3 regions of the Priestia sp. HNGD-A6 genome follow, and region 1 is predicted to be linked to each of the others. Evidence: predicted binding sites of a transcription regulator. Region 1 holds the regulator's gene; each other region holds the start of a gene.
What was found. Region 1 encodes LexA, which represses DNA repair genes until DNA is damaged. Its sites were predicted from a motif close to CGAACATATGTTCG; they were not measured.
Positions count from the first base shown of each region.

Region 2: SCI76_RS26620 (Y-family DNA polymerase) is a predicted target of LexA. The motif match lies at 4,643-4,656, and genes of this name have one in related genera.
Region 3: SCI76_RS03730 (YolD-like family protein) is a predicted target of LexA. The motif match lies at 1,658-1,671, and genes of this name have one in related genera.

Region 1 covers NZ_CP138621.1:3,934,203-3,942,321, reverse strand. The annotation lists gene SCI76_RS20110 (recombinase family protein) at 1-235, opposite strand, end outside; gene yneA (cell division suppressor protein YneA) at 289-618, opposite strand; gene lexA (transcriptional repressor LexA) at 765-1,382, shown strand; gene SCI76_RS20095 (hypothetical protein) at 1,592-3,037, shown strand; gene SCI76_RS20090 (hypothetical protein) at 3,105-3,305, opposite strand; gene SCI76_RS20085 (glycosyltransferase family 39 protein) at 3,584-5,089, shown strand; gene SCI76_RS20080 (GtrA family protein) at 5,110-5,502, shown strand; gene SCI76_RS20075 (glycosyltransferase family 2 protein) at 5,499-6,476, shown strand; gene SCI76_RS20070 (cation diffusion facilitator family transporter) at 6,516-7,493, opposite strand; gene SCI76_RS20065 (APC family permease) at 7,603-8,119, opposite strand, start outside.
Region 2 covers NZ_CP138622.1:3,024-11,142, forward strand. The annotation lists gene SCI76_RS26605 (AraC family transcriptional regulator) at 191-1,093, opposite strand; gene SCI76_RS26610 (carboxymuconolactone decarboxylase family protein) at 1,338-2,093, shown strand; gene SCI76_RS26615 (aldo/keto reductase) at 2,176-3,156, shown strand; gene SCI76_RS26620 (Y-family DNA polymerase) at 3,330-4,595, opposite strand; gene SCI76_RS26625 (NACHT domain-containing protein) at 5,098-8,119, shown strand, end outside.
Region 3 covers NZ_CP138621.1:721,035-729,153, forward strand. The annotation lists gene SCI76_RS03720 (DeoR/GlpR family DNA-binding transcription regulator) at 1-629, opposite strand, end outside; gene SCI76_RS03725 (hypothetical protein) at 1,012-1,152, opposite strand; gene SCI76_RS03730 (YolD-like family protein) at 1,274-1,627, opposite strand; gene SCI76_RS03735 (YitT family protein) at 1,876-2,715, shown strand; gene SCI76_RS03740 (ABC transporter permease) at 2,747-3,481, opposite strand; gene SCI76_RS03745 (ABC transporter permease) at 3,482-4,189, opposite strand; gene SCI76_RS03750 (ABC transporter ATP-binding protein) at 4,164-5,099, opposite strand; gene SCI76_RS03755 (ATP-binding protein) at 5,185-6,549, opposite strand; gene SCI76_RS03760 (response regulator transcription factor) at 6,546-7,214, opposite strand; gene SCI76_RS03765 (ketoacyl-ACP synthase III) at 7,298-8,119, opposite strand, start outside.

The DNA of each region.
Region 1 (8,119 bases):
ATCGCGTTTCGTCTTGAATGAGCAGCACAGATATTTTTTCTTCTTTCATTGTATGAAGAACATCCAATATACCCTCTCTGTCTACGTCATATCCGCTTGCTTTTTCCATTACGACTTTTTTTACGTTTAGATGGTGAAGATCAGCAAGCTTTTTTAATTCTTCTTGCTGGCGCTGTAAAGATGTTTCTTGGGTTTTTTTATCCGTACTTACACGGCAATAAATAATGGCGTCCACTTTTATCACGACCTTTTCGGCTTCTAACAATATTCAGGAACGGCCGTTACACACTACTGTTCAATTGCCACTTGATTATGTAACTCTTTTTTTAAAACAGGAATATATAATTTATCTCCAGGAGATAAAGACTGGGCAGTGTCTGAGTTTAGATCATTGACGTCTTCAACCCATTTGACAAATTCATTGGTGGTCAAATGATGGTGATTATGATACTTGTTGGACAAGTCCCAAAGCGTATCTCCTTTTGTAATAGTAACCGTTGAATATTTGTCTAAATCTACTTTATCCGCTCCTAAAACCAGCGTCAATACATATGTAAGTGCAGCGATAACTGCAAAAAAAATAGCGTAATGTTTCATAGAATGTAAGAATTGGTGCATATTATGATCCCCCTATCAGAATATATGTTCTTATTTTATTGAGAACATTTGTTTCTGTCAATGGAATTCTTCGAACTTATGTTTGTATATTGACACATCACGTGGTATAATTCACCTAAAGAATAGCTAAAATCGAGGTGAAAAATATGAAGCTATCAAAACGTCAACAAGACATACTAGATTTTATTAAGCACGAAGTAAAATTAAAAGGTTATCCGCCTTCTGTTCGTGAGATTGGGGAAGCGGTGGGATTAGCCTCTAGCTCCACTGTACACGGGCATTTAGCTCGTTTAGAAAGCAAAGGGTTAATTCGCAGAGATCCAACAAAACCAAGAGCAATCGAAGTTCTTCAACTAGACGAAGTAAACATCCCTAAAAGCAATGTCATTAATGTTCCTGTTATCGGTAAAGTAACAGCGGGTCTTCCTATAACAGCCGTTGAAAATGTGGAAGAATATTTCCCTCTTCCAGATAAATTCGTTTCTCCAGATGATCATGTATTTATGCTTGAAATTATGGGAGAAAGTATGATTGAAGCAGGTATTCTAGATGGCGATATGGTAATCGTACGTCAGCAGCAAACTGCTAATAACGGAGATATTGTGGTCGCTATGACCGAGGACAACGAAGCAACGGTAAAACGTTTCTTTAAAGAAGAAAATTTCGTTCGTTTACAGCCTGAAAATTCAACGATGGCGCCTATTATTCTTCGCCACGTAACGATTTTAGGAAAAGTCACTGGTGTATATCGCACGATTCACTAATTACACACTGTATGTAAAACCAACTAATCATGATGTTAGTTGGTTTTTTACGTTTGTTTTCTAAAAAAATTGGCATATTATAAATGATACGTCGAATCATTACAGGCAGGTAGAGCGGTTTTTATAAAGCCTGTTTTACCTTTTACTTTCTGTCTGCATTTTTTCGACTCTCAAAAAAAATACAACCGACTATAAGAAGGATGTAGTTTATGACCAATACACCAAGGAAAACAGAACCATTTCAAACTATTATGCCTACCAAAGCAATGAACATGTTTCTTTTTCCTTTTTCCTTTGATCGAAAAAATAAAGAGCAGCTTGTTCATGCACTAGAAGCAAATATGTTTGAGTTTTTTTCCATTCAAAACAAACATGTAGAAAAAGAATACTACGGAGAACAGTATTACGTATCTCATGATAGCTTGGATCAATATTTTCTTCCTTACATTGAATGTATTCTATTTCCTGATTCGTGCGAAAAAGAAGGCTTGCTTCGATTTTCAAAAAAAATAGACCATACCGTTACGCTACAAACTTCCTCCACCACCGTGTCTAGCAACGTGCTGTCTGTGGATGTTTTTTTATGTCCTTTTGAAATTGGCGTCATGACCATTCGCACTGAGATGAGTCATAATCATTACACCTATGATGACATTTTAGAATTCATGAATCATTTTCGTGTATTAGAACCGAAGCTTGCTGAAGAGCATGGATCCACCATTACCTATGAACATCATCGCTATAGCAAAGTACAGGATTATATTTTTTCACAGCTCGCGCCATTTTTGAACGAACACATTAAAAAAGAAGCGACGCGTGAACAGCACGTCGGGAGTCTTCCTTATTTTATCGATGAACGGATGTTTGTATTAAGTTATGTAACGGTAAATCAAGAGCAAGAAATTAACTCCACAACTTTATTTCGTACTGGGCAGCTAAATAGCTATACGCCTGACGGGAAACCGTTTATCTCTGCACACAACCATGAGTATATTAAAACGTATAATACCAAACACGTGTATTCCAGATGGGCTCCTGAAACCTATTACGTTATAACAGACCATGTGTTTTCGTGTATTTCTAAATCGACAGACTCTAAAACGGATCAGCTTTTGATGAATCATCTATTTGGCCAGCATTACTATAATTTATTTTTGCATTTTTTCTATAAAATCGTGTTGCTAAAACTATCCTATGAGTATTCTCAGCTCACGTTTCATAAAAATTCAGAGGGCATCGAGCGACTAATTCGCTCTATTACTGTATTTTCAGGTAAATATTTATTTTTAGAAATTAGCTCTCGCACGGAAGGTCAAGAGTTTTCTGAGCTCTTTAAAAAAATCTTCCACATCAATTCTCTTTATCAAGAAGTCAAAGAAACCCTTGGTACTTTGTATCAAAATCAAGAGAAAATCGCGGCCAAGCGTCACAATTACTTATTATTAATTTTAACGATTTATACCGTTCTTTCCGGTATTTACGGAATGAATTTAGTTATTAGCAAGCTAAAGGGAAACATCAATTGGGATAGTATGAAGCAGTTTTCTATCTTTGAATATATCGCTTTAATAGTAGCTTTATCAGGAATTCTGATCAGCATTAGTCTCGGAGTGAGTTCCCTATGGAATTTATTAAAAGATCGATTTAAAACATAAAAGCTGTTCCCATCAGAAAACACATGATAAAAAAGAAGAGATTGAGACATAACTAAATCAAGCGAGTCTAAAGGGAAACAAATGAAATAAATAAGCTAGCAGGGATTGCTTGTGACACCTCTGTTGATTTCCGTGCAAGACTTCGCTTTCCGCGGGCGGCCGGTGAGCCTCCTCGTCGCTTGCGCTCCTGCGGGGTCTCACCCCTTCCGCTTTTCCCGCAGGAGTCTTCGTCTTGCCCTCCAATCAACTGCTGGAAAGAACTAAACAAATGAAACCTACGTTCACCATAAAAAACGAACCATCAAACATGATGATTAATGGTTCGTTTTTCCCTTCGACTAAAATCCTTTTTTTTCAACCTCTTTTATCTATTACTAAATCACTGTCTACTCCGCTGAACCTTTTATTACACGTTGTGCCGCTGTTGTAATTTCAGAACAATCTAATATTATACTCTATAAGAAAAATATATACAAAATAATAAAATATGGTATCATAGGGTAGGAATTTTGTACCTTATCTTTGAAATAATTTGCAGGAGGTAATATGCTTAACTCATTTTTATCCAAAAGCCTGATTCTTTTATGTGTCATGATTCTTACATGGTCTCTATGGGGCAGTTATAGTGCGATGACAAATTCATTGGACTTAAAAGGCTTGGCTTTAAGTAATTCATTTATTATTGAAGGAATATGTATCACTTTCCTTGTCATTTTTCTAATAGCTATTGCAAGTAGATACATGAACAAAACTGTTTTTTTTATTTCACTGATTGTTTTGACCTTAGGTGTTCGATTAGCATGGATGCTTTCTGTTCAAACACCTGTAAAATCTGACTTTCTTGTCATGTTAGATGCCGCACGTAATATCGCAAAGGGAAATTATGAATTTAACCAAAGCGTTTATTTCACTACATGGGTATATCAGCTAGGCTTTTCATTCTATGAATCTATTGTTATTCGCTGTTTTGGAGATAGCATTTTCACATTAAAATTGTTAAATATTTTTTATTCTACTGGAACCGTTATTTTTATTTATCTAATTGGCGCTAAAGTATTTAACGAACTTGCTGGGAGAATGGCAGCTTTCCTATATGCGTTCTACATTCCGAACATTCTCTACAGCTCAGTGTTAACCAATCAGCATTTAGCTACTTTTTTATTTTATGCAGCTTTTTACCTTATTATAAAAAGATTTGCTCATAACAAGTTTAGCTGGCTTTATATTGGTCTTCTATTGTCGTTAGGAAATTTAATGCGCCCTCTGGGACCCATTATTATCGTTGCTGTTTTCATTTATTTCATCTTGCAAATTCTTCAACCTTACATTAAAGCGAAGGATGCTGCTGAGTTAAAAACTCGTCGAAAGAAAATAGGAAAAAACCTCGTAGGCGTACTGGCTACTTTTTTTATTGCAAATGCGCTGATCAACTACTCTTTTGTAGCGAGCGGTATTTCTAAATATCCTTTAAGTAACAGAGATCCTTTATGGAAATTCGTTATTGGCTTTAATTATGAAACAAGCGGTTCTTATTCTTCAGAGGATGCTAGTCGTTTTATGGGTATGCCAATTGGAGAAAAACGAGCTGAAGCAGAAAAAGAAGTAATTAAAGAGCGAGTAGCAGATAAAGAGCAGCTTTTAGATCTCTTTCACATTAAATTCCTGAATATGTGGGGAGGAACGGATGCATCTACATTTTGGAGTATTTCATTAACTCCTCAAGAAGATGTACCTTTTAATAAAGAGAAATTAATTAGTGCTGCTCAAAGTTATGAAAGAATCATTTACGTTTCAACTACTATTATTTCCATTATTGGACTTATATGTTTATTCCTGAAGAAGCAGGATAAATATCCGTATACACTGTTTTTATTACTAATCATAGGATACGTTCTTATTCACTTGCTTATTGAAATTCAAACTCGCTATCGATTCTTTATTTTTCCAAGCTTTATGCTGCTCGAAGGGTTTGGTATTTCAGTGATTCTATCTTATTTACTAGTACGGTTTACTAAAAATAAGCCACAGGCAAAATGTGAAGAGATAAATTAAATGGAAGGGATTATGCAACCGTGATAAAATTCCTGAAATTCGGATTCGTAGGTATAATGAATACCCTGCTCACTATTATCAGTTACTTAGCACTCATTCATTTTGATATGAATTATATATTGGCTAACGTACTATCCTATTTCATTGGCGTCATAAACAGCTACTATTGGAACAAATCGTGGGTGTTTCAAGCAACTGTACATAAATGGATGTTAGCTCAATTTTTCATCGTAAACCTTATTACTTTAGCAATTAATACATCTTGCTTATTCCTTCTTGTACACTATACACCTGCTAATCCGATAATTGGACAACTGTTGTCTACTTGTATAGGAATGTTTTTTAATTTTTTTCTTAATAAAATATGGACGTTTAAGCACACAAACAATCACTCGATAGGAGGTAAAGCATGAAAGAACTAATTTCAATCGTGGTACCTATGTATTTTGAAGAAGAAGTAGCTAATGAATGCTATAATCGCTTGCTTTCCGTCATGCATGAAAATCACATTAACTATGAATTCATTTTCGTCAATGACGGCAGTACAGACCGAACAATTGAAATCTTAAAGGACGTAGCAGCTATGGATTCTAACGTAAAAATTATTGATTTTGCCCGTAATTTCGGGCACCAAACTGCCGTCACAGCAGGTATTGACTATGCTCAAGGTGATGCTATCGTAATTATTGATGCTGACTTACAGGATCCGCCTGAAATGATTCCTGAATTAATTGCTAAATGGCAGCAAGGCTATGAAATTGTATACGCAAAGCGCAAGAAGCGAAGCGGAGAGACCTTTTTTAAATTGACAACGGCTAAGTATTTTTATCGCTTTTTAAATTATATGTCCGATATTGAAATCCCAAAAGACACGGGAGATTTTCGTATTATCGACCGAAAAGTTGCGGACGTATTCAAAAAAATGACTGAACGCAATCGTTTCGTAAGAGGAATGATGTCTTGGATCGGCTTCAGGCAAACATATGTAGAATATGAGCGCGATGAGCGTTTTGCTGGTGAAACAAAATATCCTTTAAAAAAGATGATCAAGTTTGCTTCAGATGGAATTATTGGGTTTTCAACGAAACCTTTACGTTTAGTAATGGTTATTGGCTTGTTATCAGTTTTTGTATCACTTCTCGTTTTAAGTTATTCGATTGTTGTTTGGCTGATAGGTGAAAATATTCAGCCTGGCTGGACTTCGATTATGGTAGCTATCACTTTCTTTAGCGGTATTCAGCTACTTGGTTTAGGTCTAGTGGGACAATACATCGCAAGAATTTACGATGAAAGTAAAAATAGACCTATTTACGTTGTACGTGAAACTATTAACTTTTCTGCGGCTTCAACAGATTCTCAAAACGTGCGTGAAAAAGTATATAGCTAAAAAAACAAGGAAGAAAACAACTGTTTTCTTCCTTGTTTTTTATTCTTTTTGAAGCTGTAAATCGCTTGTCACCCAGTCAGGAATTCCATCATCTTCATCAAATTCAATAATGACATCCGTTATTCCTTTTTCCTGTAAAATACGATTTTCCAGACGATCTTTAATATCATCCGCTTCTGCTACTGTTAAAGAAGGATCAATTTCTACTTTTAATTCAACGTGAAGCTCTTCTCCTTCTTTCATCACCATTAACGTTTGAATATCACGCACTTGTACATCTTGCATAACAATGGCACCAATTTTCATTTCCATTTCTTTATCTGCTTCACCAAGCGCTCCGGCAGCGTTATCTAAAAATACTCGTCCTACTACAAAAAACATCATAAGACCAATTAGCATAGAAGCAATTCCTTCAGCTTGATGAAAAGGCGTAAATCGCGAAATAAAAACGGCGATTAAAGCCAATACGCCTCCTCCAGTGGCTACCAGATCTTCCATAAAAACAAGCTTAGTTGCTGGCTTTGCTTTCTTTAGATGAACAAAGCTTTGCGTAAAAACATTGACCTCTGCAGTATTCATTCCGACATCGTGCAAAATTTCTTTCATTGCCTTAAAGAGGACAAACATCTCAAGTAATACCGAGATGCCAAGTACTGCAATATTTAAAATAAAGCCTGAAGACTTCGTCGGATGAAGAATATGATGATACCCTTCTTTAATCGTTTCAAATGCCATAATTCCTACTACAAGAACCGCCCCTAATAAAACGAGATTAACCAATCGTCCAAATCCGTTTGGAAATCGTTTGGTCGGAGCTTTTTTGCTTAATGCTGAACCTATAAAAACAAAGAACTGATTTGCTGCGTCTCCTAAGCTGTGCATCGTTTCAGCAAACATCGCTACATTTCCCGTTAAAGCAAAAGCAATCCCTTTAATAATGGATATAATGGTATTAACTATAGCGGCCATCATGGCCGATTTATTTCCTTTTCGCAATAACTTAATTAATTCACTCATGCAATCCCTCCGTTTGTGCCTTTGATGAGATTCAATTATGGTTAGTGTATGTGAATTTAAAAATTAAAAACCTCCAACATATAAGTTGGAGGTTTTTAGTCATGTTTCATTATTTTTTAAAACGATAAGGTACCGTTGTAACGATTACGTTTTTACGGTAAAGCAAATGTGCTTTTAACAGCAGACTGGACTGATTATGAAGGATGTTTTGCCAGCTTTTTTTCGTGATGAACTGCGGAATAACAACCGTAATAGCCATATTATTTTCCCGGGCTTTTTCTTCAGCCATATCGATGAATCGAAACAGCGGACGCACAAGACTGCGGTATTGAGAGTGAAACGTAACAATACGAATATCAGGCTGCCACTTTTCCCACTTCTCTTCCATTCTCTTTTCGCTTTCTCGGTCAAAAGCAACGTGCACCGCAATAACGGTATCACCAATCGTTCTTGCATAGTTCAATGAATTTTCCACTACCTTTGTCATTCCTGCTACAGGAACAATGACCACACTTCCTTCAAGCTTTCCAATCTTTTCTCCTTGCTTAATACGAAGCTGCTCTCCTACCGCTTCATAGTGCGTATGAATGCGATGAAAAATATAAACGATAACCGGTAAGAAAACG
Region 2 (8,119 bases), on a different replicon from region 1:
TGCTTTTAAAAAAGCTTTTGTTTTAATGGTTTTTATCAATGTAGCTATGTCTATATCGATAATCGTTTTTTGTAATCCTTACTCCATTAAAGCACCAGATTGTTGAAAATCTTACGATTACTATTTCTTACTGAACTAAAGCACCTTTTACTTTAGGTACAACCTTTCACAACCTAAAATCCTTCTTCATTTAAACGTAGTTTTCTCTCATTCGGTTTATATCTACTCTGGGTGGAAAGCCAAACATTCGGGAATATTCTCGACTGAATTGCGATTGACTTTCGTATCCCACCTTGAATGCGACATGAGCTATATCTGTTGACTCTGCTAATAACAAGCGCCTCGCTTCCTGCAATCTCAGTTGTTTTTGAAACTGAATGGGACTCATTGCCGTTACCTCTTTAAAATGTCGGTGTAGCGATGAAACACTCATATTCGCTATTTCAGCAAGCTCTTCAATACGAAAAGACTCTTCATAATTATTGATGATATGATCTATAACCTCTCTTATTCTAGAGGCATTGCTACCTTCTAATGCCATTTGTTCAAGCGCTTCGCCATGTGGACCTTGCAAAATCCAATAAAGAATTTCTTTTTTAAATAATGGAGCAAGAACAGGGATATGTTTTGGAGTGTCTAGCAAAGATGCTAACCTTACTACTGCGTCCAACAAAGATGGCTCTATTTTGCTAACATACATAGCTCGTTTTGCGTTCTTTCCCTGCCCAGTTTTAATATCTGTGCTATTTAAAACCTCTAAAACCTGGCTAGAGGTAAATTCAAGTTTGAAGGCTAAATATGGGGACTCGGCTGAGGCTTTGATGACTTGACCTGTAACTGGTAAGTCAACTGATGCCACAATATAATGACCAGGACCGTATAAAAAGCGTTCCTCTCCCAATAATACCTCCTTCTCTCCTTGGAGGATAATGCAAAAAGATGGCTCGTTAACTCTAGAAATGGGTTCAGTAATAATGGATTCACGGATGAGAAATAAAGATGGAATAATGGTAGGGTGAACACCGTCCTGCTTCGAAAGGCGTTCAATGAGTTTAGCAAGTTCATGTTGCTGTTTATAGGGTTTGTTAGACATAACTTATTCTCCTTTTCTTTATTTTCGGTTCATTATACCTGATAGTTATAGATTTAGTAAGGGAGTTTGAGAGGATTAGGCAAGAACTTGATAATAATAGGTTAAGGCTTTTTTGATATTTATGACATAATTAAAAACGTTAAGAAAAAAACGATTTAAAAGAAGTTCACGACCAATCAATTGTAATAAAAGTAGCTAATATAAATGTGAGCTTATGCAAATTTTTCTATCAGGAGGCTTGTTTATGAATCGTATCGAAAAGAGCAAAGAAAAATTCAAACAGCTATTTGGTGAAGGAGTACCTAGTACACATGCCACTGATCCTGATTTCCAGGACATTCTGAGCCATTTTATTTTTGGTGAAGTTTTTTATCAAGGTAATCTGGATGACAAACAGCGTGAGTTAATCACCTTGGTGGTTCTTGCTACTAACCAGACGTTACCTCAATTAAAAGCACATGTTAGTGCAGCATTGAATGTTGGGCTAACACCTGTAGAAATCAAAGAGGCGGTTTACCAATGTGCTCCGTATATTGGATTTCCGAAAACGTTAAATGCTATCAATGAAGTTAATGAGGTATTCAAAGCAAAGAATATCGCTTTACCGATGGAAAGCCAAAAGACGGTAGATGAAGATAATCGCTTTCAAAAGGGTCTTGCAACTCAAGTAGAGATTTTTGGAGATGTCATAAAAAAAATGCAGGAGAGTGCTCCATCAAATCAAAAGCATATGCAGGAATATCTTTCTGCTTTTTGCTTTGGAGATTTCTATACTCGTGACGGACTCGATTTGAAAACACGAGAGCTATTAACGCTCTGTATTATAAGTGCGTTAGGCGGTGCTGAAGGTCAAGTGAAAGCACATGTGCAGGGTAACATAAATGTGGGCAATGATAAGGAAACATTAATCACTGCTATCACTCACTGTCTACCATATGTGGGCTTTCCGAGAACACTTAACACATTAGCATGTATCAATGAAATTATTTCTGAAAATTAAGAAATCTTTCTGAAAAAAATTCTTACCGTTAAGTTTTTTTAAAAAAAGTGTATGACTCATTAGAAAAGTAGGGGGAAATTAAATGAAATATGTAAAACTTGGTAATACAGGCTTAGATGTATCTCGACTTTGTCTTGGATGTATGGGTTTTGGAGACGCCAACAAATGGCTTCACCAATGGGTACTTAATGAAGAGGACTCCCGCCTTGTTATAAAAAAAGCCCTGGACTTAGGGATTAATTTTTTTGATACAGCAAATGTATACTCACTGGGTACAAGTGAGAAATATCTTGGACGAGCTCTTAAGGATTATGCTAATCGTGATGAAGTTGTCATAGCAACTAAAGTACACGGACAAATGCATAAAGGTCCAAACGGCTCTGGTCTTTCCCGAAAAGCAATAATGAGTGAAATCGATAAAAGTCTTAAGAGACTAGAAACTGATTATGTAGATCTTTATATCATCCATCGGTGGGATTATGATACCCCTATTGAGGAAACGATGGAAGCATTACATGACGTAGTGAAAGCTGGAAAAGCAAGATACATTGGTGCTTCTGCCATGTACGCTTGGCAGTTCCAAAAGGCATTACACGTGGCTGAAAAAAATGGTTGGACTAAGTTTGTGTCCATGCAGAACCATTTAAATCTAATATACCGTGAAGAGGAACGAGAAATGTTACCTCTTTGTAAGGAAGAGAAAATTGGTATCACTCCATATAGCCCTCTTGCATCAGGAAGATTAACACGTGACTGGTCAGTAACAACACATCGTTCCGAGACAGATCAAGTCCAAAAATCTAAATACGATGCGACTGCGGATGCAGATCGATTGGTTGTAGAACGAGTAGCATCTATTGCAGAAAAACATGGTATTCCTCGTACACACATTGCACTTGCCTGGTTACTACAGAAAGAACCAGTAACAGCTCCTATAATTGGTGCTACGAAAACATCACATCTTGAAAATGCAGTAGGTTCTTTATCGGTTAAGCTAACACCTGAAGAAATTGCGTTTCTTGAAGAGCCATATGTACCACATCCAATAGTTGGTCATAACTAAATGTTTTGCTGATAAATAGGAGGAAATCCAATCTTCTGTAATGGTAAGGTTGGGTTTTTCCTTACTTTAACCTTTAATTCCGTCTCCTAATATTTATTTCTATGAATACTATAGATACTGCATATTTTTATTATTGTTTCTTTCATTCCTCTATGTTCCATCTTTTTTCCTGCTTAAGCTTTATGGCCACCCATAAGGTAATTTCGGTAACGAGCTGTCGAATGAGGAAGGTGACTAGATGCACGTAGTACGCTATTCTTTCCATAACGTAACCGAATGTCATCAATCGTTTTGGCAAGAGCATAGGCTCTTTCACGCTGATTGATATCCTCAAATAAGCTCATTTGCTCTTCTTCTTGAATGCTAGTGTTTGATAAGGAGATACCGATGGAGCGAATCGGCATGCCACTATCATAGATATGTAAAATGGTTAAACAGTAGGGAAAGATATCTTCGCTTAAGTTCGAAGCTCTCCCCATTTTCTTTTGTCTGGAGAAGCCTCCACCTGTTTGTTTGCTGTAGCCAATGGATAAATGGATCGTTTGAGCCACCACTTGATGCATCCGTAAGCGAAAGCACACATCATCTAACAGCTCTAACAGCAATAACTCCACTTCTTTTCGGTTTGTATAATCACGGAATAGAATTTGACTCTTTCCAAAGGAACGAGAGCTAGTAATGTACACATCAGAAATGCGACTGTAATCAATGCCATTCGCATGTTGGTGCAACTCTTCGCCTAGTATGCCAAATTCCTTTTGTAACATCTCTTTTGAAGAAAGAGCGAGTTCCTTTATGGAGTGAATGCCCAAACGATTTAAGCGCCTTTCCGTAGCAGACGAGATTCCCCAGAAATCCTTCATCGGATGAATGGACCACAACTTAAAGGGAATATCCTCATATCGCCAATACGCAACTCCTGTTGGGCTATTCTTTGCCTCATGATCTAAGCTCACCTTCGCCAGTAAGAGATTGGGACCGATACCTGCGGTAGCTGTCAGCCGTGTCTTGCGATAAATCTCGTTGATGATTTTATGGGCCAGTTCTTCTGGTGTTTGAGCGAATAAATGTAACGAAGCTGTTGCATCAATAAATAACTCATCAATGCTATACGCATGAAAGTCTTCTGGAGCCACATACTGTAACACCAAACTTGAAATATAGTTTGAAGCCTTAATATATCTCTCCATAGATGGATTCACCACATGGATATCTTTCCTTTTAGGAATGTCGAAAAGACGACTTCCTGTTTTGATCCCTTCTTTCTTCAATAAAGGTGTGGCAGCCAGCACAACCGATCCTGACCTTTTGATATCTCCTACCACCGCAAGCCTTGTTTTCAACGGATTTAACCCCCGTATGACAGAGGAAACCGATGCAAAAAAAGATTTCATGTCGATACAAATAATGATTCTGTTTGGTAGCTGCCCATCATCCATTAAAAGAACTCCTTAAATTAAAGAACGTGTGTTCTGTATATTATATGCGAACACACGTTCTTTAATCAATAAAAACTCTAAAGTTTTCCCGATTATTGTTACTTATAGCTTTTAATATAGGGTGATTAAAATGAAATAAATTCTTTTGATTAAGTTTGTAGTTTTTATAACTTTTATTGAAGAAAAATTCGTGTGGAGGAAAGCAAATCATAGAGCTTAAATATTATCATTAGCAGAAAATAGTTTTAATTCATTAACTTTTGTGAAGTTTTTAGCAGAATTATGAGAGATAGCGTGAATATAATCTACTATCTTTAATATTTATTCCTAATTTATACCCTGGTAACCTTCTACCAATGTCACGCATACAATCATATATATATGGTATAATATAACTAGATTAATGTAATAGATAGGTAGTTGAACAACTATTTAGATGGGGTTTATGTAAGGATTGTTCACTTAAATAATTAAGCAATATAATACAACAGGAGTGGATGGATTGTTAAAAGTAGATACTAAAGAAATAATAAATGAAATAAAAGAAATTACTAAAATAAAAAAATATCAAATGCAAGGAGTCTATCCTCTGCAAGATTTGGATCATAGGGCTTTTGAATTGCTACTCTACCAGCTTGCAGATCAGTTTAAGAGTCAGGGTTCTTTTTTAAGTTTAAATTATGATAATTGTGGATTAATGGCGGGTACTCGTGAAAAAGGAAGAGATATTGTGTTATCCGAAAACTCATCTGTTGTAGGAGTAATACAATGTAAAAGGTATCAAAAAAATCTAACGAAGAAACAGTTATTCAAAGAAATAATTAAATTCTTATGTCATTACATAGAAGATAAATCACTTATTCCTGATATAAATAAGTTTACCTATGCGTTTGCAGTAGCGAAAGGTTTTTCTAATGATGCAATAGATTTTATACATAACAGGAAGACTATACTTAATGAAAATCTAGAAGATTATATCAAAAATTGTCTTGAAGAAAATAAAACGATTAAAATCAAAATGACAAGTTCTTTAAAACAAGAGATAAGTAAGCTTCTAATGTTGCTTAATATTAAACTTTTACTCCCAACTGATATAACTAATCTGATAAGTCAAAAAGGTGTTGTCCGTGATCAGTTTTTTGAAATTGAAAAGGTAATTGATCGTAAAACATTTGAAGAAATTATACATGGGGAAAATTTAAATGTAGAAAAGTTTTTTGCTGACTATGGTAAGGCAATCATTAACAATCATTCTAGGATAAATTTTTTCGGTTTGGCTTTACCAAGGAAACCCAGAGAAGTACAATTATACTCTTTATTTGTAGAACCCAAATTAAAAATAAGAAATGATATTGAGAAACAATCGTTCTTTAATAAGGAAATAGAGAGTATATACCTTGAAAACAATCATGAGCTGTTTCATATTTGGCAAGCTAAAAAATTAATAGTATCAAAAAGAATGATAAAGCAACATAACAAAATACCTGTAGAAAAGTTCGAGAAAGCTATATTAGAGTTAGCAGCCAGAATCAACAACGTTTCTACTGGCACAATTGATACTCCTGGAGAACCATATAGAAGTATATCTTTTAGGGAATTATTTAATGATGTTGGCAAAAAAAATATGGTGATTTTAGGTAAGCCCGGGGCAGGTAAATCCTCTCTGATTAAATACACTCTGTGCAAGTTCATTGATAAAGATGACCGTATATTTGAAAACACTGAAATATATGAGAAAATTCCTTTCAGAATTGAATTAAATAAGTACAATAAAGCAAAAATGCAACATTCTTATGGTCTCATAGAGTATCTTGCCAATACTTTAGAAAGAGATTATCAGCTACATTACGTTAGTAAAAAATCTTTGATTGACTTATTTAATAAGTATAAAACAATTATATTCTTCGATGGTCTAGATGAAATTCTAGACGTTCACGAGAGAATTGAAGTTAGAAACGATATAGAGAATTTCTTAGCGAATAATATTAATGTATTTGGGTTAGTGACAAGTAGATACGAGTCGTACGAAGAGGTATATTTTAAAAAATCGAACTTCAAAGTATTGGAAGTATCTGACTTCAGTAATAGTCAAATTAATGCCTATGTTAATAAATGGTACTCTTTAGAAGAGGATGAAGAAGCTCAGAGAAAAAAAGAAATAAAAGAATTTTTAGAAGAGCTAAAAAAAATTGAAGATGAGCTAAAGACAAATCCTCTACTTTTAACGTTAATTCTTATTCTATATAGAAATGAACTTGAGTTGCCTACTTCAAAGCTCGAACTATATGAAAGTTGCACCAAAACCTTAGTAGAAACCCGTGATATTAAAGAGAAAAAAATGAATTTGGCTTTACAAATTTCGAATAAAATTGCTACTTTTTCTTCTTTAGGCTATTGGCAATATACTAATATGGACTCTAATCATCAAAATATCACCTATGAGCTTTCTCAAAAACACATTAAGGATTATTTAATTAAAAAAGGCGAGTTTGAATTTGAAGATGAGGCTTATGAAGCAGCAGATGAGTTTTTAGAATTTGCAAAAGTTAGATCTATCTATGTGGAAAATGCATTTACTCATAAAACTTTTCTTGAATATTTTACTGCTAACTATATATACACCAATACGCATGCTAAATCTAATTTTTTTGAAAGAGACAATATAATATCTAAGTATATGGGGAAATCTTCTTGGAAAGTAGTATTAGAACTTTTAATATGTAGAATTGATAAAGAACAATCAGATTTTGAGGTTATTGATTCCATTGTTTTTAAACATTTAAATGAACCTAAAGGATTAATCTTCTTCTTGCAAATTTTAAAGTATTTAAGAAATGTTAGTCCTAAAATGATTGAGGAAATTTTCAAGAAGGCTCTCAGTTACCTTATTCTTAATTATGAAACTGTTCCATTTAACGAGGTTAAGCAGATAAATTATTACTTAATTAATTTATTTAAAATAGAAAGATTTATTAAGAAAAAGAATTCAGTACTTGAACAAACGCTAGAAGAATTAAAAGAAGAAGAAGATTACAAGTATTATTATTTATTTATTCTAGAAAACGGAATTTCATTTGATTTTCTAAATAATAAAAATAAACTTAATGAGATTGTAGATAAAGACCCTTTACTCTTTATATTGTTTAATTCTCATGGTCTCCTAACAGAAGAAGAATATTATAAACTTATGAAAATATTTTTGAGCAAATTCGGAAATTATAACACATTAAAAACGTATAAACCTAGTTTTGGCAATACTATTTTTAATGGCCAGCAAGATTTTAACTGGATACTTACTGGGTTATTATCGCAAAAAAAATACGGTAGTTTCATTAAAAATGTTAATAACTTATTAAATGTAGGTATTAGCTATAAGCAGATAAAGAAGGCTATATATAATCATTCAGGTGAAATAGCAATTAGTCAGGTTGAGTTAGAAAGTTTTTTGAAACAAAAAAACAGTGAGCCTATAAGACAAATTATTCTAAACTGTTTAAGGCATTACTATAATGTTAATATTAACG
Region 3 (8,119 bases), 1.9 Mb from region 1:
AACTTAGTAGAATCTGATAAAATATAAGATTCTCTAGAAAGCTTCATTGCCGTTTGCTTAATCAATGCTTCTTCTGGATCAGGAGTTGTATATCCATATTGATGATGAATCCCATTCGCTCCCATAAAGCACTTATCAAAACGATACTGCTCAAGACTTAAAAGAGCTCCATTGCCGATTAAAGCGCCCGTTTTATGTTTAACAGATCCTCCAATTAAATAGAGGGTGATACCTTGTTCTAGCATCGGGTTTAAATGCATTAAACCATTTGTCACGACAACTACATCTTTTTGCTTCAAAAAAGGAATCATTTCATACGTTGTAGTTCCTGCATCTAAAAAAATACAGTCACCTTCATTTATAATGGAAGCCGCATACTCTGCAATGTTTCGTTTATCTTGAATATTTTTAGCAGATTTTTCGATAACGCTCAGTTCGATTCGTTTACTGCGAATAAGCGAAGCGCCACCGTGAACACGTTTGAGCATTTGCTCTTCTTCTAGTTGACTTAAGTCTCTTCTAATTGTGGATTCCGAAGCGCCTGTAACTTCGATAAACTCTTGCACTTTTACAAGTTCTTTCTCTTTTAAAAGTTTTAAGATTAGTTGATGTCTCTCCGGCGTTAACATGTTCTAGCTCCTTTTTCAAAAAAGCGTTTTCATTTATTTCATGTACTTACTTTATCACGGTTTACATTCAAAATCAATCATAAAAAATCAAAAACATTCATTTTTTTAATTACAAAATAAAGTTTTTTGAACGAACAATTAGATTTGCATTTGTTTTGATAATAGTTTATACAAAAGGAAATAAGCTGGTAATTCAATAATTTGTCTACTTTTCTCATTATATGTAAAGGTTTTCTTGCAACTAATTAGCTTTGACTGTTTTTGACTATTTCTTGACCGATTTAATTTCTCTTGACTGAATTATGTTTAGCTTGTCCTGTTTTAATGAGAGCCTATACATCAAAAAAGTTGTCCACCTTTTTGGACAACTCAAAGTGACCCATCATTTAAATAAAAACAGAAGCATATATAATATAGAAGCAAGGGCAGAAGAAATAGCCAAACTTGAGATAAACCGAACGAGTCTTTTCTTAATGAACTGCGTTAATTCAATTTCTCTTACTTGAGTTTTTTCATTTTGCATACAATATCCCTTCTTTAATCAAAATTTCCTAGTAGCTAAAAGTGACTACTCGCAGAATATGCTTTTATGTATTGTATGCAAGCGTTAAAAAAAAGATACAAATTCAACAAAAAAGCTACTCTTAGCTAGAGTAGCTTTCATCTTTCCATACATCTGCTTCAATTACTGCATCCGCTCGAATCGAATATGTATAACAAGGCCCTGTCACCATCAGCGTATTCGACTGCAGAGAAACTTTATCGATTGTCACTCGTTCATATCTTTGAATATGTCCTGCTTCATAGACGTGAAGGGTTACTGGATGATGCTCCGAGTAACTGTTCATAATGACATTTTCAATATGCTCAATCTTTTCTTTTTTCAACCCTAAAGACTGCTTATGCGCCTCGGGACTGTACATTTTCTTCATTTTCTCTAAATGCTCAGGCATTACTAACTTCGCATACTGTTTTAATTCATCTTGATACACGTTCATTCTCCCCCTTGACTCTTGCTTCTATTTTACCGAACGAACATTCTCATTGCAAAACTTTTTAATCAAAATAAAAGCAAACAATTCATTTTTTCATACTCCATAAAAACTGTCAAAAGATTTTATGTTGATAGCAGAAATTGATTTTTTAAAAAATAATAATATCCCATCTTTAATTCAGCCTCTAGAGTTGGTATAATACATTGTCATGACTGTGTTTTCGGAGTTTTTGATGATTGGAGGTAACGTTCATGATCAATAAAATAAAAGAAATTATCCTCATTATTCTAGGAAGCCTCATTTTCGCACTGGCCATTAATTATTTTGCTATTCCAAATGAATTAGCAGAAGGCGGCGTAACCGGTGTAACAATGATTACCTATTATATACTAGGCTGGTCTCCTGGTATCACAAACTTTATATTAAACGGTTTGCTGGTACTGATCGGATACAAATTGCTTCACAAACGTGTGATTGCTTACACAATTATATGTATTATTTTCACATCTCTATTCCTACATATAACTGAAGGACTGGGAAATCCTCTTGACGATACGCTACTGGGGGCTATTTTTGCTGGTATTTTAGCCGGTGTAGGACTCGGGCTTGTGTTTAGAGGTGGCGGAACTTCCGGAGGCTCGGCAGTTATCGCCCGCTTAGCTAATCAATATCTAGACTGGAATATTAGCAAAACGATGCTAGCAATTGATTTATTAGTTGTAGCAAGCGCCTATTTTGTCATCGGTGGAGAAAAGACGATGTACACGGTTATTTCTCTTTATATCGGAACAAAGGTGCTTGATTATATTATTGAAGGACTCAACCCCCGCAAAGCAATCACTATTATTTCACACCGTTCAGCTGAAGTAGCCGAACAAGTTAACAAAAAGATGCAGCGAGGCGTCACTGTCTTTTCTGCTCATGGAAGCTATACAAAAGAAGCAAAAGACGTATTGTACGTAGTTGTGAACAAACAAGAACTATTAGAGTTAAAGCGCATTATTCATAAAGTCGATGAACAGGCTTTTGTGGTTGTCCACGATGTGCGAGACGTCTTTGGAGTAGGTTTTACTATTCCAAAAGCCAGCTAAAAACCCGCTGTAAAAAAGCGGGTTTTTTCTATTATATATGTTTGCGCTGAAAATACAGTAAACCTGCTACTCCAAAAAGCAGAAAGCTGCTTATAACAACCACTAAGAAATTCTGTGTAGTCAGCATCAACCCCCATGATGCTTTTCCAGTTACACCTAACATTCCATACATTGGCTGAGTCCATGGGTACCAGGGGCCAAATCGTTCAGAATTAGCAACTAATAAATTCGGTAGTGTTAAGATGACGTTGACTGTCAAAGATGCTCCAAAGCTAGAACATGCCATTGACACAGCTAGCATAAACGCAAGAATGGGCAACACCGCAACCCATCCGCCTAGCATATTTCCAGCTATCATCTTTAATGGCACAGCGCTCGGATAGTCTTTTAACATGCTAACTCCTAATAAAACAACCAATACAAGCACTTGAAGAATCCCCATGAAAGCTGCTGCTGTAATCAATTTTGCTCCGTATACCGATGTCCTTGTCACAGGAAGATATAATAATTGCTTCCATCCTCCCGCTTCGTGTTCATACCGACAGATGAAGGATGTTACTAATCCGCCAATTAACGGATAAAACAGCAATCCGTGAACATTGGCAATCAAGGCATCTGCCATTGCCCATTTCATTCTCCCGCTTGGCATTGCCTGATCACCTACAAAAAGGATAATAGCGATTAGAATAGGACTCACAAAAAGGTACGTCCAGGCTTTTGTTTTAAACAATTTAAACGATTCTATCCTACATAATTGCAAAAACATTTAGGCCACATCCTTTTTGATAAAGTGCAAGGCGCCTGCAGCATATAGGAAAATACCGATAATTACACCTGCTATTATGTACATATTCCGATAGTCAGAAAACGCTAGCATTGGCCATTGCCAGAAAAACCAGCTCGGCAATTCTCTCATACCACTCATCGTCACACTCATCACAATACCTAGTGCAAGAGAGCGGCCTTGATTTTTAAAAAGCATAGATAACCATATTTGAATAGCTACAAATGGAATGGCAGAAAAAAACGGATAAAAGGTATACACGAAAAGATTTTTCCAAGAAGACGGAAAACCAAATCCTAACCACCAGCCTAACCCAATTATACCGATTAATAGAACAGCAGAAGCGATAAGTAGCATAAACATAACTACTACAAATTTTGCTGTATAAACACTCAGTCTGCTCACAGGTAAGCTCAGCAGCTGCTTCCATGAGCTTCTATGATATTCAATATGTGCTACATTTGAAGCAAGAATCGTTCCTCCCAGTAAAAAAGCTATTGGAAGCGTGATGTTTAGTTCATGTAAAAGACCTTCCCACACATTCGGATTTTGCTGAATTAAATATTCATATCGAACGCTATAATCAACTAGAGTTAAGCCAATTACACCCGCTGGACCTAAAAATAGTAAAAACCAGAGCCATTTTCTTTTTAACTTTATACACTCAGCCTGCAGTATTTTTGTGAACATATCTATTCTCCTCGCTTGTCAGCTTTAAAAAGATATCTTCTAATGATTTCGATTTTTCTTCAACTCGGTAGATTGAGACATTTTCTTGCACAAGCTGATAAACAAGATGTGCCACTTGCTCATGATCAATATAATCTAAAAGAAGACTATGTTTATCGATAGTAGGTACAAACCCGTTTGCTAATAGTATTGTTTTAGCCTTTTCTATCTCTCCTGTTGTAAATGCCACTTGATGCTTAGCTTTTTTGCGAAGCGATTCAATCGAGCCATTAAATAGCATCTTTCCTTTTGTAATAATACCTACTTGAGTCGCTAAATGGTCGATTTCATAGAGTAAATGACTTGAAATCAATACGGTAACTCCGTTTTCCCCTGGCATTTCTTTAATTAATGAACGAATTTCTTGAATTCCTGCAGGATCCAGTCCGTTGGTTGGTTCGTCTAAGATTAATAAACGAGGATTTCCAAGGAGTGCAGAAGCAATACCAAGCCGCTGTTTCATTCCAAGAGAAAAGCCTTTGACTAGGCGATTTGCTTCTTTTGTTAATTTTACAATATTTAGTACTTCATCCACTCTGTTTTTAGATACACCTAGTATTTTACGAAGTACCTCTAAATTTTCTCTTGCAGTTAAATGCGCATAATAGGAAGGGCTCTCTACAAGTGAACCTATCTTTTTTAAGGCTTGAATATGCTGCCTGTGATTTTTTATTCTTTCTCCAAACAGCTCAATTTCCCCGCTCGTTGGCTTCATTAGCCCGAGCAACATTCGGATCGTTGTCGTCTTCCCTGCTCCATTAGGCCCTAAAAACCCGTAGATTTCTCCTTCTTTAATGGATAAATTCACTTCATCTACAGCTTCTGCTCCTTTAAATACTTTTATCAGCTGAGTCGTTTTAACAATTTCCACTTTTATCACCTCTCCTTTACTATAAACAGCCAAAGTTAAGAGGACGGAAAAGAAAGGTTAAAATTCGTTTAAAAAAGCGAGTGAATTAATCACTCGCTTTGTACACAATTTGAATATCCGTTCCATGTTTTGTAGAATGAATTGACCACGTTAACTCCATTTCTTTAATCATCGCATCCACAATCGCTAGACCTACACCGTTTTGCTTCGTATGGCTATTCTTTTTAAAGCCTGACCCTTTATCAGAAATGGTGAGAGAAGATAAATCATGCTCTTGAACAAGACGAAAGCTAATAAAGTTACCTTCTCTGGCATGACGAATGACATTTTGACATAAATTATCTATTATTCTTTCTAACCACTGAACATCTCCGCGCCAATATATGGACTGAGAAGGCAGTTGAATATCTACTTCCATATTCTCTTCTTCAAATAATGGATACCATTGCGCAATGCTTTTTCTAAGAAATCGAGCCATATCAACTTCCTCTTCCCGATATGGATATTTTCCATTTAACAGCAGCGTATAGGAAAATAAATTATCTATTAAATCACTAACAAATTCTACTTTTGTATCAATTACCTCAAGAGATTGTTGAATGTTCAAGGCCATTTCTTCGTTTTTCAGCTGATAAATATGCGTTCGAACAGTCGTGAGCGGTGTTCGTAAGTCATGCGATAGACTCATAATTAAGTCTTGCCGCAGCTGTTCTTCTTGCTTCTCTCGATACCGGCTTTCATGAAGCTGTTTAACCATTTGATTAAAGGATTGTTCTAGCTGACCAATTTCATCCGTGGACTCAGATACAACAGGTAAAGGAATTCCTCGCTCGCCTTTGTTGTTCATAGCAGCTTGTAACATTCGCAGCCTTTTTCGAATTCGAAGAAAAAAGAACAGAGAAAGTACAATAAAAGAAAGCACAATAATAAAAACAAATCCTAAATAAATATTATAGTAGGCTGGGTCTAGCCTTTGAATAGGAGGCTCAACGGCTTTTTCTGGCACTTCAATGACCATAAAACCTTGCTTTTTATCTGTTCCAATAAAGGTAATAACCGTATACGGATTGTTTCCGTATCGTTTTTTTATAAATTCAGCCGTATAAGACGATGACCATTGCTTCGGAAGGGCTGCATGATAAGGAAGCGGAAGCTGTGTTTGTCCATCTTCGTTTACCCAGAACATTGAAGCTTCAGGGTATTTTTCTTTTAATAATTTTAGCTTTTGATTAATTGTTTTCTCATTTGCTCCTTCTAGCTTTCGGGCTTCTTCATTCCACATTTGTTCGTAGTAGCTTTTTCCTTTATACTCTTCATTTAATAATCCTTGAATGTGCATAAAAGGGACGGTGATCAGCCATGAGCCTGCAAAAAATGATACCGGTATAATTAGTACAGCTGACAGCATAATTAAGATATACTTCGTGATAAGAGACTGTGTAACGTTCATTGCTTTACCCTGTACCCAATCCCTCGTATTGTTTCAATAATTTCAGGCTTAGCTGCATTTTTCTCCAATTTTTCTCGTAAATAGCGAATATGTACCATTAATGTTTTATCTCCTTCTATATAACGCTCTTTCCATACTCCTTCATAAATTTGTTCTTTTGTTAAAATTTGATTTAAATGCTGAAGGAAATAAGTAAAAATATGAAATTGCTTACCTGTTAAACTAATTTCTTCACTTGTCTCTCTGTTCATCACGCGATAGTCTATCATCGAAATATGCAAATGTTTTACAATAAGCTCTTCTTTCTTTCTTGAAAATCTCCTTAACAATACTTCGAGCCTTGCAAGCAGCTCTTCTGGATGAAACGGCTTTGTGACATAGTCATCGGCAAACTCTAGCCCCATGATCTTATCTTCTAGGGCTGTACGAGCTGAAAGCATTAAAATCGGGACATCAGGTGCTAGTTTTTTAAGCTTTTTTCCCACTGTAAATCCATCTAACCCAGGCAGCATTACATCTAGAATGACAATATCCGTTTGTTTAATAAACTGACTGGCGATATCTCCTGATTGTAACCAAGTAACTTCATAGTTTTGCTTTTTAAGCTCATTTTGAATCATTAATCCAATTTCTTCATTGTCTTCAATGTATAAAACGTGATTCATGCGCACACCCCCTTTACTTCTTTTTCCATTTTATCGAATTATTGTTAACGATAAAAGCCTAAAAAGCTAAAAGGCGACGCCTTTTAGCTTTTTTCTTTACACGTCCATTTAATTAACAAACCGCAATGCGTTAATCCTCCTCCAAACCCATAGAGAATAAGAAGGTCATTATCCCGTACTTTTCCTGTCATTATTCCTTCGTTCAAGGCAAGTGGAATAGAAGCTGAAGATGTATTTCCGCAGTATTGTACACTCGTTAACGTTTTATCCATTGAAACACCTGTTTTAGCACAAATAGCTTCAATCATCCGAAGGTTTGCACTGTGCGGAATAAACCAATTTACATCAGAAAGAGAAATAGAAGTATTCTTTAATAATGCTTCTACTCCTTTTGGAATCGTTCGGACAGCAAAGCGGTATACTTCACGCCCATTTTGAACTAAATTTCCACTGGAGTTAATTTCTTTTCCTGAAAGAGTATCAGATAAATTAGAACGGTATAAATTTATACCTCCGCTCCCATCCGTTCCGTAGTGACATCCTAAGAAACTTGGATTACACTCGTCGTACTCTACAAGCATCGCTCCCGCTCCGTCACCGAACAGCACGCAGGTGGCCCGGTCCGTATAATCTGTAATTTTCGACATGACTTCGGCACCAATAACTAAAATCTTTTTATGCAATCCGGACGTTACTAAGCCGTTCGCCACGTGAAGTCCATATGTAAAACCGGCGCATGCGGCACTTAAGTCAAATGCAGCAGCTTGATTAATATGAAAGTAATCTTGAACCTGACATGCTACGCTAGGAAAAAAATGATCCGGCGTTGTTGTCGAAACAATAATTGCATCTACATCTTCTATTTCTACATCATATCGGTTGAGCAAATTTTCAACTGCTCGAAT